One region of the Devosia sp. Micro-HW1 genome, then DNA from elsewhere that is predicted to be linked to it. Evidence: predicted binding sites of a transcription regulator. Region 1 holds the regulator's gene; the other holds the start of a gene.
The links. Region 1 encodes LexA, which represses DNA repair genes until DNA is damaged. Its sites were predicted from a motif close to TGTTCNNNNTGTGTTCNG; they were not measured.
Positions count from the first base shown of each region.

Region 1 (4,926 bases):
CTCAAGCTGACTGATCCCAAGGACCTGCTGGGTGGTGAGCCCGCCGACAATGCGGCCGCCATCGTGGCGCTGTTCGAGGGGGCGCCGGGCGCGTATCGTGACACCGTGCTGCTGAACGCCGGGGCGGCGCTGCTGGTGGCCGACAAGGTCGCGACCATCGAGGACGGCATTGCCCTGGCCCGCGAAACCATTGACACCGGCAAGGCGAAGGCGACGCTCGCCCGCCTCGTCGCCGTATCGAACGGACATGCATCATGAGCGATTTTCTCAAGCAGATCGAAATCTACAAGCGCGAAGAAATCGCCGCGGCCAAGAGCATGCGCCCCTGGGCGGAAGTCGTCGCCGAGGCTCACGACCAGCCGCCGCCCCGTGGATTTGTCAAAGCCATCAAGGACAAGCGCGCCCGGGGCGATTTTGCCCTCATCGCCGAGGTGAAGAAGGCCAGCCCGTCAAAAGGCCTGATCCGCCCCGATTTTCATCCGGCCGAGATCGCGCGCGCCTATGAAACGGCTGGCGCGGCATGCCTCTCCGTCCTTACCGACCGGCCCAGCTTCCAGGGTTCGCCAAGCTACCTGATTGAAGCCCGCGCCGCGACGAAACTGCCGGTGCTGCGCAAGGACTTCCTGTTCGAAACCTACCAGGTGGCGGAAGCCCGTTCCTGGGGCGCGGACTGCATCCTCATCATCCTCGCCGCCGTGGGCGACGACGTCGCCCGCTATCTGCTCGATGCCGCCGAAGAATGGGGCATGGACGCGCTGGTGGAAGTGCATGACCAGCTCGAGCTGGATCGGGCGCTGGCGCTCGATGCCAAGTTCATCGGCGTCAACAACCGCAACCTGCGCACCTTCGAGACGACGCTCGAAACCACGGTGAACCTCGCCGCCGGCGTGCCAGACGGCGTGCTGCTGGTGAGCGAGAGCGGCATTGTCACCTACGAGCAGGTCAAGATGCTCGACGAGCGGTGCAATGTCGGCACCTTCCTCGTCGGCGAGAGCCTGATGCGGCAGGACGACGTTGTCGCCGCCACCCGCACGCTGCTTATGGGCGCTCCGGAAGCGGTGCGCTGATGTCCGGCGGCCTCACCCATCTCAACGAGAAGGGCGAGGCCCATATCGTCGACATCGGTGACAAGGCCGTTACGCGTCGCAAGGCCGTGGCGCAAGCGCGGATTTCCGGCCAGGCGACGACAATCGCCAACATTCTTGGTGGGGGCCTCAAGAAGGGCGATGCGCTCGCAGTCGCCCGCGTCGCCGGGATCATGGCGGCCAAGAAAACCAGTGAGCTGATCCCTCTCTGCCATCCCATTCCGCTCACCAAGGTGAGTGTTGAAATCGAGGGCGATGGTCCCGGCTCAATTCTCATTCTCGCCACGGCCGAAACCACCGGCCAGACCGGGGTGGAAATGGAAGCGCTGACGGCTGCTTCCGTTACGGCGCTCACCCTCTACGACATGGCCAAGGCCATAGACCGGGCCATGGTCATTTCCGATCTCTGCCTCGTCGAAAAGTCCGGCGGCAAGTCGGGCGACTTTTTGCGCGCGCCATGAGTCTGCTCCCCGTCGATGATGCCCTGAGGGCCATCCTGGGACGAGTTTCCGCCCCCGAGGCGGAGCGCGTGTCCATTGCGGCGGCCCTTGGGCGGGTCCTGGCCGAACCTCTCGTGGCGCAGCACCACCAGCCACCTTTCGACGCCAGCGCCATGGACGGCTATGCCATGCGTGCTGCCGACGTCGCCGAGGGCTCCTGGCTCAATGTGGTCGGCACGTCGCAGGCCGGGGCCGGCTTTGCAGGAACGGTCGGTCACGGCCAGACAATCCGGATCTTCACCGGCGCGCCGGTTCCTGCAGGGGCCGACACCGTCATCATGCAGGAAGAGGCCGTGCGCGAAGGCGACCGTGTGCGGTTCACCGCCCCTGCCCGGCCTGGCCACAGCGTCAGGCCGAAGGGCAACGACTTTGCGACCGGCCAGGTGCTGGTGCCGGCTGGCACCCGCCTCACGCCGATGCAGATCGCGGTGGCGGCTGCGGCCAACGCGCCGGAGCTCGTCGTGGCAAGGCGTCCTCGGATCGGGCTTGTGGCAACCGGTGACGAACTCGTGCTCCCCGGCAGTGCATTGGGGCCGGACCAGATCGTCGCCTCCAACAGTTTCGGGCTCGGCGCCATGCTGGCGCCCTATGCGGAAGCGGTGACCGATCACGGCATTGTCCCTGATACTGTCGATGCGCTGCGCACCAGACTCGGCGCCGCCTTCGCCGACGAGCCGGATTTTCTCATCACCACCGGCGGCGCATCGGTGGGCGAGCATGACCTGGTTCAGGATGTGCTGGCAGAACTCGGCGTGACGCTGGATTTCTGGCGGATCAACATGCGCCCGGGCAAGCCACTGATGTTTGGCGTGCGCGGCAAGACTCTCGTGTTCGGACTGCCAGGCAATCCCGTCTCGGCCATGGTCACGGCACTCGTCTTCATCAAGCCGGCCCTGCGTGCCTTCCTGGGTCACGCCGAACCAGACGCGTTGCGTCTGCCGCTTGCGGGTCCCACGCCGCCCAACACCGCTCGCCGCCATTTCATGCGTGCCAAACTCGTTCATGGCGAGACGGGCCCTCTGGCCGAACCGATCAGCCAGACGGACAGCGGCCACACCTCGTCCCTGGCCTCCGCTGACCTGCTCATTGTCCAGCCTGAGCACGACCCCGGTCAGCCTGCCGGAACGCTTGTTGAAGTCAGTAGCATCGACGGATTCTGATCTACAATCGCGTTCATGTGAACCGTCCAGGCCCCGATCCGGCAGAGGGCATTGCAGAACATAACTGGAACATGTATGGTCGTTCCGTCTATGTTCCGATTCTGGACCGAGGGGCCGATGCTGACACGCAAACAACACGAGCTGCTGATGTTCATCCATGAAAGGATGAAGGAGAGCGGCATTCCCCCCAGCTTCGACGAAATGAAGGATGCCCTTGATCTGGCATCGAAATCCGGCATCCACAGGCTGATCACGGCGCTCGAGGAACGTGGCTTTATCCGCCGCCTGCCGAACCGTGCCCGGGCGCTGGAAGTGGTAAAGCTCCCTGACTCGATGAATCCATCGCTCGGCGGCCGCAAGGCACGCTTCGAGCCGGCGGTCATCGAGGGCAATCTGGGCAAGGTCGCGAGCCCCCCTGCCCGCGGTAATGCCGGTGGCGAGGACTATGCGCGGCCGGTCTCGATCCCGGTGATGGGCCGCATCGCGGCTGGTACCCCCATCGAGGCCATCCAGTCCCATTCCCATACTATTGCCGTGCCGCCCGAAATGCTCGGCGCCGGTGAACATTATGCCCTTGAAGTGCGCGGCGATTCCATGATCGACGCCGGCATTTTCGATGGCGATACCGTGCTCATCAAGAAGCAGGAACACGCCTCGACCGGCGAGATCATCGTTGCCCTGGTGGATGACGAGGAAGCGACCCTCAAGCGTCTCCGCCGCAAGGGCGATACGGTGGCGCTGGAGGCCGCGAACCCGGCCTACGAAACCCGCATCTTCCCGCCAGACCGGGTCAAGGTGCAGGGCCGCCTCGTTGGGCTTTTGCGCAAGTATTGACCCCTTTCCCCCCGGAAATTGGAAAAGGCCCGCCGACTGGCGGGCCTTTTGGTTTTTGGCTTGGGGAGTGACACCGTCACTGCGTTTGCATCGTCATTGCCGGACTTGTCCCGGCAATCCCACTTGTAGAGGCACTGACCACCGGGCCAAGCCCGGTGGCGACGTCTGGCCGGGTGTTCCCGCCTAGGCGGACATGCCTAGTGGTTGTCGCGCGGCAGGCCTTCGGTCTGAGCAATGCGCTGGTACTTTTCGGCGGGCTTGAGGATGGCGCCGTCGCCCAGCTGCCCGACGAGGCCACGCTGGATTTCCTGCCACGGGGTCTGGTGCCTGGGGAACTTGTAGCCCCCTTCCGCTTCCAGCGCCGCGCGGCGGTTGGCGATTTCCTCGGCCGAGATCAAGATGTCGGCTTCGCCCTTGTTAAGGTCGATGCGCACCCGGTCACCGGTCTTGAGGATGGCAAGGTTGCCACCGGCCGCCGCCTCAGGCGAGGCATTGAGGATCGAGGGCGAGCCTGACGTGCCCGACTGGCGGCCGTCACCGATACAGGCGAGTGAAGAGACGCCCTTCTTGATGAGGTAGGCCGGCGGCCGCATGTTGACCACTTCTGCAGCGCCCGGATAGCCGATCGGGCCAGCGCCGCGCATGAAGAGCAGCGTGTGCTCGTCGATCTCGAGAGCCGGGTCATCGATGCGGTTGTGATAGTCCTCGGGGCCGTCGAAGACCACAGCCTTGCCCTCGAACATGCCCGGATGGGCGGGATCGGAGAGATAGCGGTCACGGAACTCGGCCGAGATGACCGACGTCTTCATGATGGCATTGTCGAAAAGATTGCCGCGCAGCACGAGGAAGCCGGCTTCCTTCTTCAGCGGGTTGTCGAAATGCCGGATGACCTTGTCGTCTTCGATCGTGGTTGTGCGGCAGTTCTCGCCAATGGTCTTGCCGTTGACCGTGGGGGCGTTCTCATGAATGAGGCCCTGCGCCATCAGCTCGTTGACCACGGCGGGGACACCACCGGCATGGTAGTAGTCCTCACCCAGATATTCGCCAGCCGGCTGCAGGTTGACCAGCAGCGGCACCTTGTGACCGTGCTGCTGCCACTCATCGATGTTGAGATCGACGCCGATATGCTTGGCAATGGCGTTGATGTGGATCGGCGCGTTGGTTGAGCCGCCAATGGCGGAATTGACCACGATGGCGTTGAGGAAGTTTTCCTTGGTCAGGATGTCAGAGGGCTTGAGGTCCTCGTGCACCATTTCCACGGCGCGCTTGCCGGTGCGCCAGGCCATTTCCTGGCGGTCGCGATAGGGCGCGGGAATCGCGGCCGAACCGGGCAGCTGCATGCCGAGG
Region 1 is NZ_CP094375.1:521,081-526,006, reverse strand. Features, by position in the region: gene trpD (anthranilate phosphoribosyltransferase) at 1-258, shown strand, start outside; gene trpC (indole-3-glycerol phosphate synthase TrpC) at 255-1,067, shown strand; gene moaC (cyclic pyranopterin monophosphate synthase MoaC) at 1,067-1,546, shown strand; gene MQW79_RS02400 (molybdopterin molybdotransferase MoeA) at 1,543-2,745, shown strand; gene lexA (transcriptional repressor LexA) at 2,863-3,579, shown strand; gene MQW79_RS02390 (IlvD/Edd family dehydratase) at 3,777-4,926, opposite strand, start outside.

Region 2 (4,926 bases), 1.1 Mb from region 1:
TGCCACCGCCCCCGTTTGAAGAGGACGACGAATGAAAGACATCATGAACATGATGAAGGCCGCCGGCGAGATGAAGGCCAAGATGGAAACCATGCAGGCCGAACTGGCCGAACTGGTTGTCGAAGGGCGTTCCGGCGGCGGTATGGTCAGCGTCTCGCTCTCGGGTAAGGGCGACATGCGCGCCATCAAGATCGACCCCACCTTGCTCAAGCCCGAAGACGCCGAAATGGTTGAAGACCTGATCATCGCGGCTTTCAGCGACGCCAAGGCCAAGAGCGAGGCCGAAGCCCAGCGCAAGATGGCGGAAGTTACCGCCGGGCTGCCGATCCCGCCGGGCATGAAACTGCCGTTTTAACAACTGGACCTCCCCTCCTCCCCTTGCGGGAGAAAGGGCCCCGAAGGGGCGGATGAGGGGTCCGCGCCCCGAACACCCGTTGCGGACGCGGAGAGAACCCCTCACCCTGATTTTCTGCTGAACGCAGAAAATCTGTCCCTCTCCCGCAAGGGGAGAGGGGGAACACCGAGCAAGGTGGCAAGATGCCCTCAGGCGGACCCGAAATCGAACAGCTCATTCAGCTCCTGGCGCGGCTGCCGGGATTGGGACCGCGTTCGGCCCGACGCGCCGTGCTGCACCTGATCAAGAAAAAGGAACAGCTGATGCTGCCGCTTTCGGCGGCGCTGGACCGCGCGGTCGCGGCAGTGCGGACCTGCGATGTCTGCGGCAATGTCGATACTATCAGTCCCTGCACGATCTGTTCGGATCCGCGGCGTGGAGATAGTGGCCTGATCATCGTCGTTGAAGATGTGGCGGACCTCTGGGCGCTGGAACGCGCCGGGGTAGGACAGGTGCGCTATCACGTTCTGGGTGGCGTACTATCCCCGCTCGACGGGATCGGGCCGGACGACCTCAACCTCGACGGCCTCGTCGCGCGCGCCCATGATTATCGCGAGATCGTGCTGGCCATGAATGCCACGGTCGAGGGCCAGACCACGGCGCATTACATTACCGACCGACTTGCTGGCACGGAAATCAAGGTGACCCGCCTCGCCCATGGCGTGCCTGTGGGCGGTGAGCTCGACTATCTCGACGAAGGCACGCTGAGCCAGGCCCTGAGGGCGCGGACCGAGATTTAGGGTAGTGTGTGGGGCATCCGGACGGTTAGCTCCACCGAACCGCCCTCGGGCTTGACCCGAGGGCCACTGTCCATATGGCAACGCCCGCGCACTTTGATAGGGGCCCTCGGGTCGAGCCCGAGGGCGGAATCGTGGTGGACAGGGCTCTGTTCAATGCAGGTGCGGATCGAATTCCTCGCTGCCGTGCCAGACGTGGTCGTCGTCTACGGGGCCGTCCTCATCGTCCTCGTAGAATTCTTCTTCCCCGATCAGAGCCTCACGGGCTTCCATGTCATCGGGTGAGAGTGCATCGAGGTGATCGGCCGGGTCGGTGGCCATCATCGCGTCGACATTGCCGGTTTCATCGGTGTTGTCGAGATCGCGCTGCAGCTCGTCGATGGCCCGATCGAGTTCCTGCAACAGGTAGGCAGGGTCACGGCCACCAAAATCGCCGCTGGCCCGTTCATAGGCCTCCGCGCGCATTTCCCTCAGCCGCTCCAGCCGCTCTGCAACCGAACGGTCGTCGCCGTAGAGCAGGTCTTCGATCTCTGTCTGGCTATAGGGCTGGGCAATGCCCGGCGTGTCGGCATTGTCGAAATTGGTTTCCTGGGGCACGAGGCTGCCTGGATGACTGTGGTTCTGCACCATGATCTTCTCCCGCATGCAGTAACATGAGGAAGAAACGCATCACCAAAGCCAGGGTTCGATCACAAGAATGGGGGCGACAGTGCCCTAGTTGAGATCGCCCGGTTCGTCGCGCACGAGGCGGAGCGTGGGCTGAACGTCCTCTGCACCCCCGTCCCATCCCGCCGGCAGCGGCTTGGAAGACTTCGCTCCCAGTTCGCGCAGTTTTTCAATCCTGCGCAGAACGTTGCCTTTGCCATCTGACAGCTGGCTCTTGGCCTGCTCGTAACTCGTCTGGGCCTTGTTCAGGTGACCGCCGAGCTTGTCCATCGTATCCAGAAAGCCAGCGACCTTGTCGTAGAGCTGGCCGGCGCTCTCGGCAATTTCTTCTGCATTCTTGTGGCGCTTTTCGATGTCCCAGACATTGCGCACGGTGCGCAGCACGGTCATCAGCGTGGTCGGCGTGGTCAGCATGACGCCCTTGCCCATGCCGAATTCGACCAGCTTGGCATCGTGCTGGATAGCGGTGGCCAAGGCGCTCTCGATGGGCACGAACATCATCACATAATCGAGGCTCGACTTGGCGGCGCGATTGTAACCCTTGTCGCCGAGCGTCGTGATGTGGCCGCGGACCGAGGTGATGTGGGCGCGCAGATGCTGGTCGCGGTCGTCTTCATGGCTATTCACGAAGGCTTCGAAGGCGGTGAGCGAGACCTTGGAGTCGATCACCAGCCTGTCGCCGTTGGGCATGAGGATTTCGACGTCGGTGCGCAGGCGCTGGCCGTCTTCGCCACTATGGCTCTGCTGGGTGAAATATTGCTCGCCCTCGCGCAGGCCCGATTGTTCTAGAATGGTGGCGAGGATCATTTCGCCCCAGGCGCCCTGGGTCTGCGAATTGCCCTTGAGGGCCCGGGTCAGGTTCTGCGCCTCGGTGGTGATCTGGAGGTTGCTTTCGGCCAGCGCACGGATGCGCTCACCCATGGCCGAGCGGTCTTCAAGCAGATTCCTGTGGAACTCGGTTATCTTGTCCTGCAGGGGCTTGAGCAGCGTGTCGACCTGCTCGCGGTTCTGCTTGGTAAAGGTTTCGCTGTGACTGCGCAGCACATCGCCGGCAATGGACTTGAACTCGTCGGTCATCTGCTGGCGCGCTTCGGTGAAGCGCTGCAAATTGGCCTCGTTCTGGCGCTGCTGTTCGTCGAGCCGGGTGCGCATGGCGGCAAGTTCGGCCTGGAGGCCGCTCGACCGGTCGCGTTCGGCATCGAGCAGATCGGCGGCGCGTTCACGTTCCCGCTCGACCTGCGCTTCGAGATCGCGAATGCGGGTATCGCGGCTCGCCACCTGTTCCAGCACGCTGGCTTTCAAACCTTCCGCGGCTTCGCGCGCCGCCGCATCGGCGCGGGCGGCGCTGGCACGGGCGGAAACCAGCAGCCAGAGGATGAGCAGGAGCACAACCGCGGCGGCGCCGGCGATAAGTGCCGTGGCTGATGTGACGGGCCAATCGCCCAGGGTGAAGAGGATGGTCTCGAGATCGCGCATGCACCCAGTCTAGCGCGATTCTTTTGTTCGCAAAATGTTCCGCGCCGCTGGCAGGATTGACCGCTGCGCTGTTGACCGCGGACCCGGAAATGGCCATATCGGGAATAATCCTTTCATCGCCGGACTTTCTGCCATGGCCATCCGCCCTATTCTCATCATTCCCGATGCCCGCCTCCGGGCCGTCGCCGACCCGATCATCGAGGTTGATGACGAGATCAAGGCGCTGGCCAAGGACATGCTCGACACCATGTATGACGCGCCGGGCATTGGCCTGGCCGCGCCGCAGATCGGGGTCATGAAGCGCATCGTGGTGATGGACCTGGCCGGCGAAGGCGAGCCCCCGGCTCCGCTGGTGATGATCAACCCCGAAATCACCCATTTCGGCGACCAGATCCAGGTGACCGAGGAAGGTTGCCTTTCCATTCCCGAGCTCTATTACGAGGTCGAGCGTCCGAACGACGTGACGGTGAAATACACCGATCTCGAGGGCAAGGAAGTGGTCAAGGAAGCCGAGGGTAAGCTCGCCGTCTGCATCCAGCACGAGCTCGATCACCTCGATGGCGTGCTCTATATCGACTATCTCAGCCGCCTGAAGCGCGACCGCGTGATCAAGAAGTTCGACAAGCAGGCCAAACTCGCCGCGCGGTAGTCGCACTCGCTCCCTTCCCTTCTCCCCTTGCGGGAGAAGGTGGCGCGCAGCGCCGGATGAGGGTCCGGAATGCGTGAGAGAACCCCTCACCCGCCCTTCGGGCACCCTCTCCCGCAAGGGGAGAGGGGGACAGCGGAGCTTGCCGAACCATGCGCGTCGTCTTCATGGGTACGCCCGATTTTTCCGTTCCGGTGCTGACCGAGATCGTCTCGGCAGGGCACGAGGTCGTGGCGGTCTATACGCGCGCGCCCAAGCCGGCCGGGCGCGGCCAGGCCGAGCGCAAGAGCCCGGTGCATGAGACGGCCGAAGCCTTCGGCATTCCGGTGTTCACGCCGCGCTCGCTCAAGGGGGCAGACGAGCAGGACCAGTTTGCATCGCTCGGCGCTGAGGTGGCGGTCGTCGTGGCCTATGGGCTGATCCTGCCCAAGCCGATCCTCGAAGCGCCCGAATATGGCTGCCTCAATCTGCATGGGTCGCTGCTGCCGCGCTGGCGGGGTGCAGCGCCGATCCAGCGTGCCATCATGGCGGGGGACACCAAGACCGGCCTCGTGGTGATGAAGATGGACGAAGGTCTCGATACCGGCGCCATGGGGCCGACCGAGATCATTCCCATTTCGGCCAATATGACGGCCGGCGAATTGCACGACCAGATGATGCGGCTCGGCGCCGACCTGATGGGACGGGCCCTGGCCGCACTGGAACGCGGCAGCCTCGATTTCACGCCACAGCCCGATAGCGGCGAGACCTATGCCGCCAAGATCGACAAGGCCGAGGCCAGGATCGATTTCACCAAATCCTCCGAAGAGGTGCACAATCTCATCCGTGGCCTGTCGCCCTTCCCCGGCGCCTGGTTCGAGCTGGAGCTCGCCGGCAAGCCGGTGCGGATCAAGGCATTGCGGTCGAGCCTTGCAGAGGGCAGCGGTGCGCCGGGCGCGCTGATCGGCGATGGCCTCACCATTGCCTGCGGAACGGGCGCCATTCGCCTGATCCAGGTGCAGCGCGAA
Region 2 is NZ_CP094375.1:3,370,527-3,375,452, reverse strand. Features, by position in the region: gene MQW79_RS16250 (DNA polymerase III subunit gamma/tau) at 1-35, shown strand, start outside; gene MQW79_RS16245 (YbaB/EbfC family nucleoid-associated protein) at 32-355, shown strand; gene recR (recombination mediator RecR) at 538-1,134, shown strand; gene MQW79_RS16235 (hypothetical protein) at 1,285-1,761, opposite strand; gene MQW79_RS16230 (DNA recombination protein RmuC) at 1,846-3,273, opposite strand; gene def (peptide deformylase) at 3,407-3,922, shown strand; gene fmt (methionyl-tRNA formyltransferase) at 4,072-4,926, shown strand, end outside.
Region 2: MQW79_RS16230 (DNA recombination protein RmuC) is a predicted target of LexA. The motif match lies at 3,298-3,315, and genes of this name have one in related genera.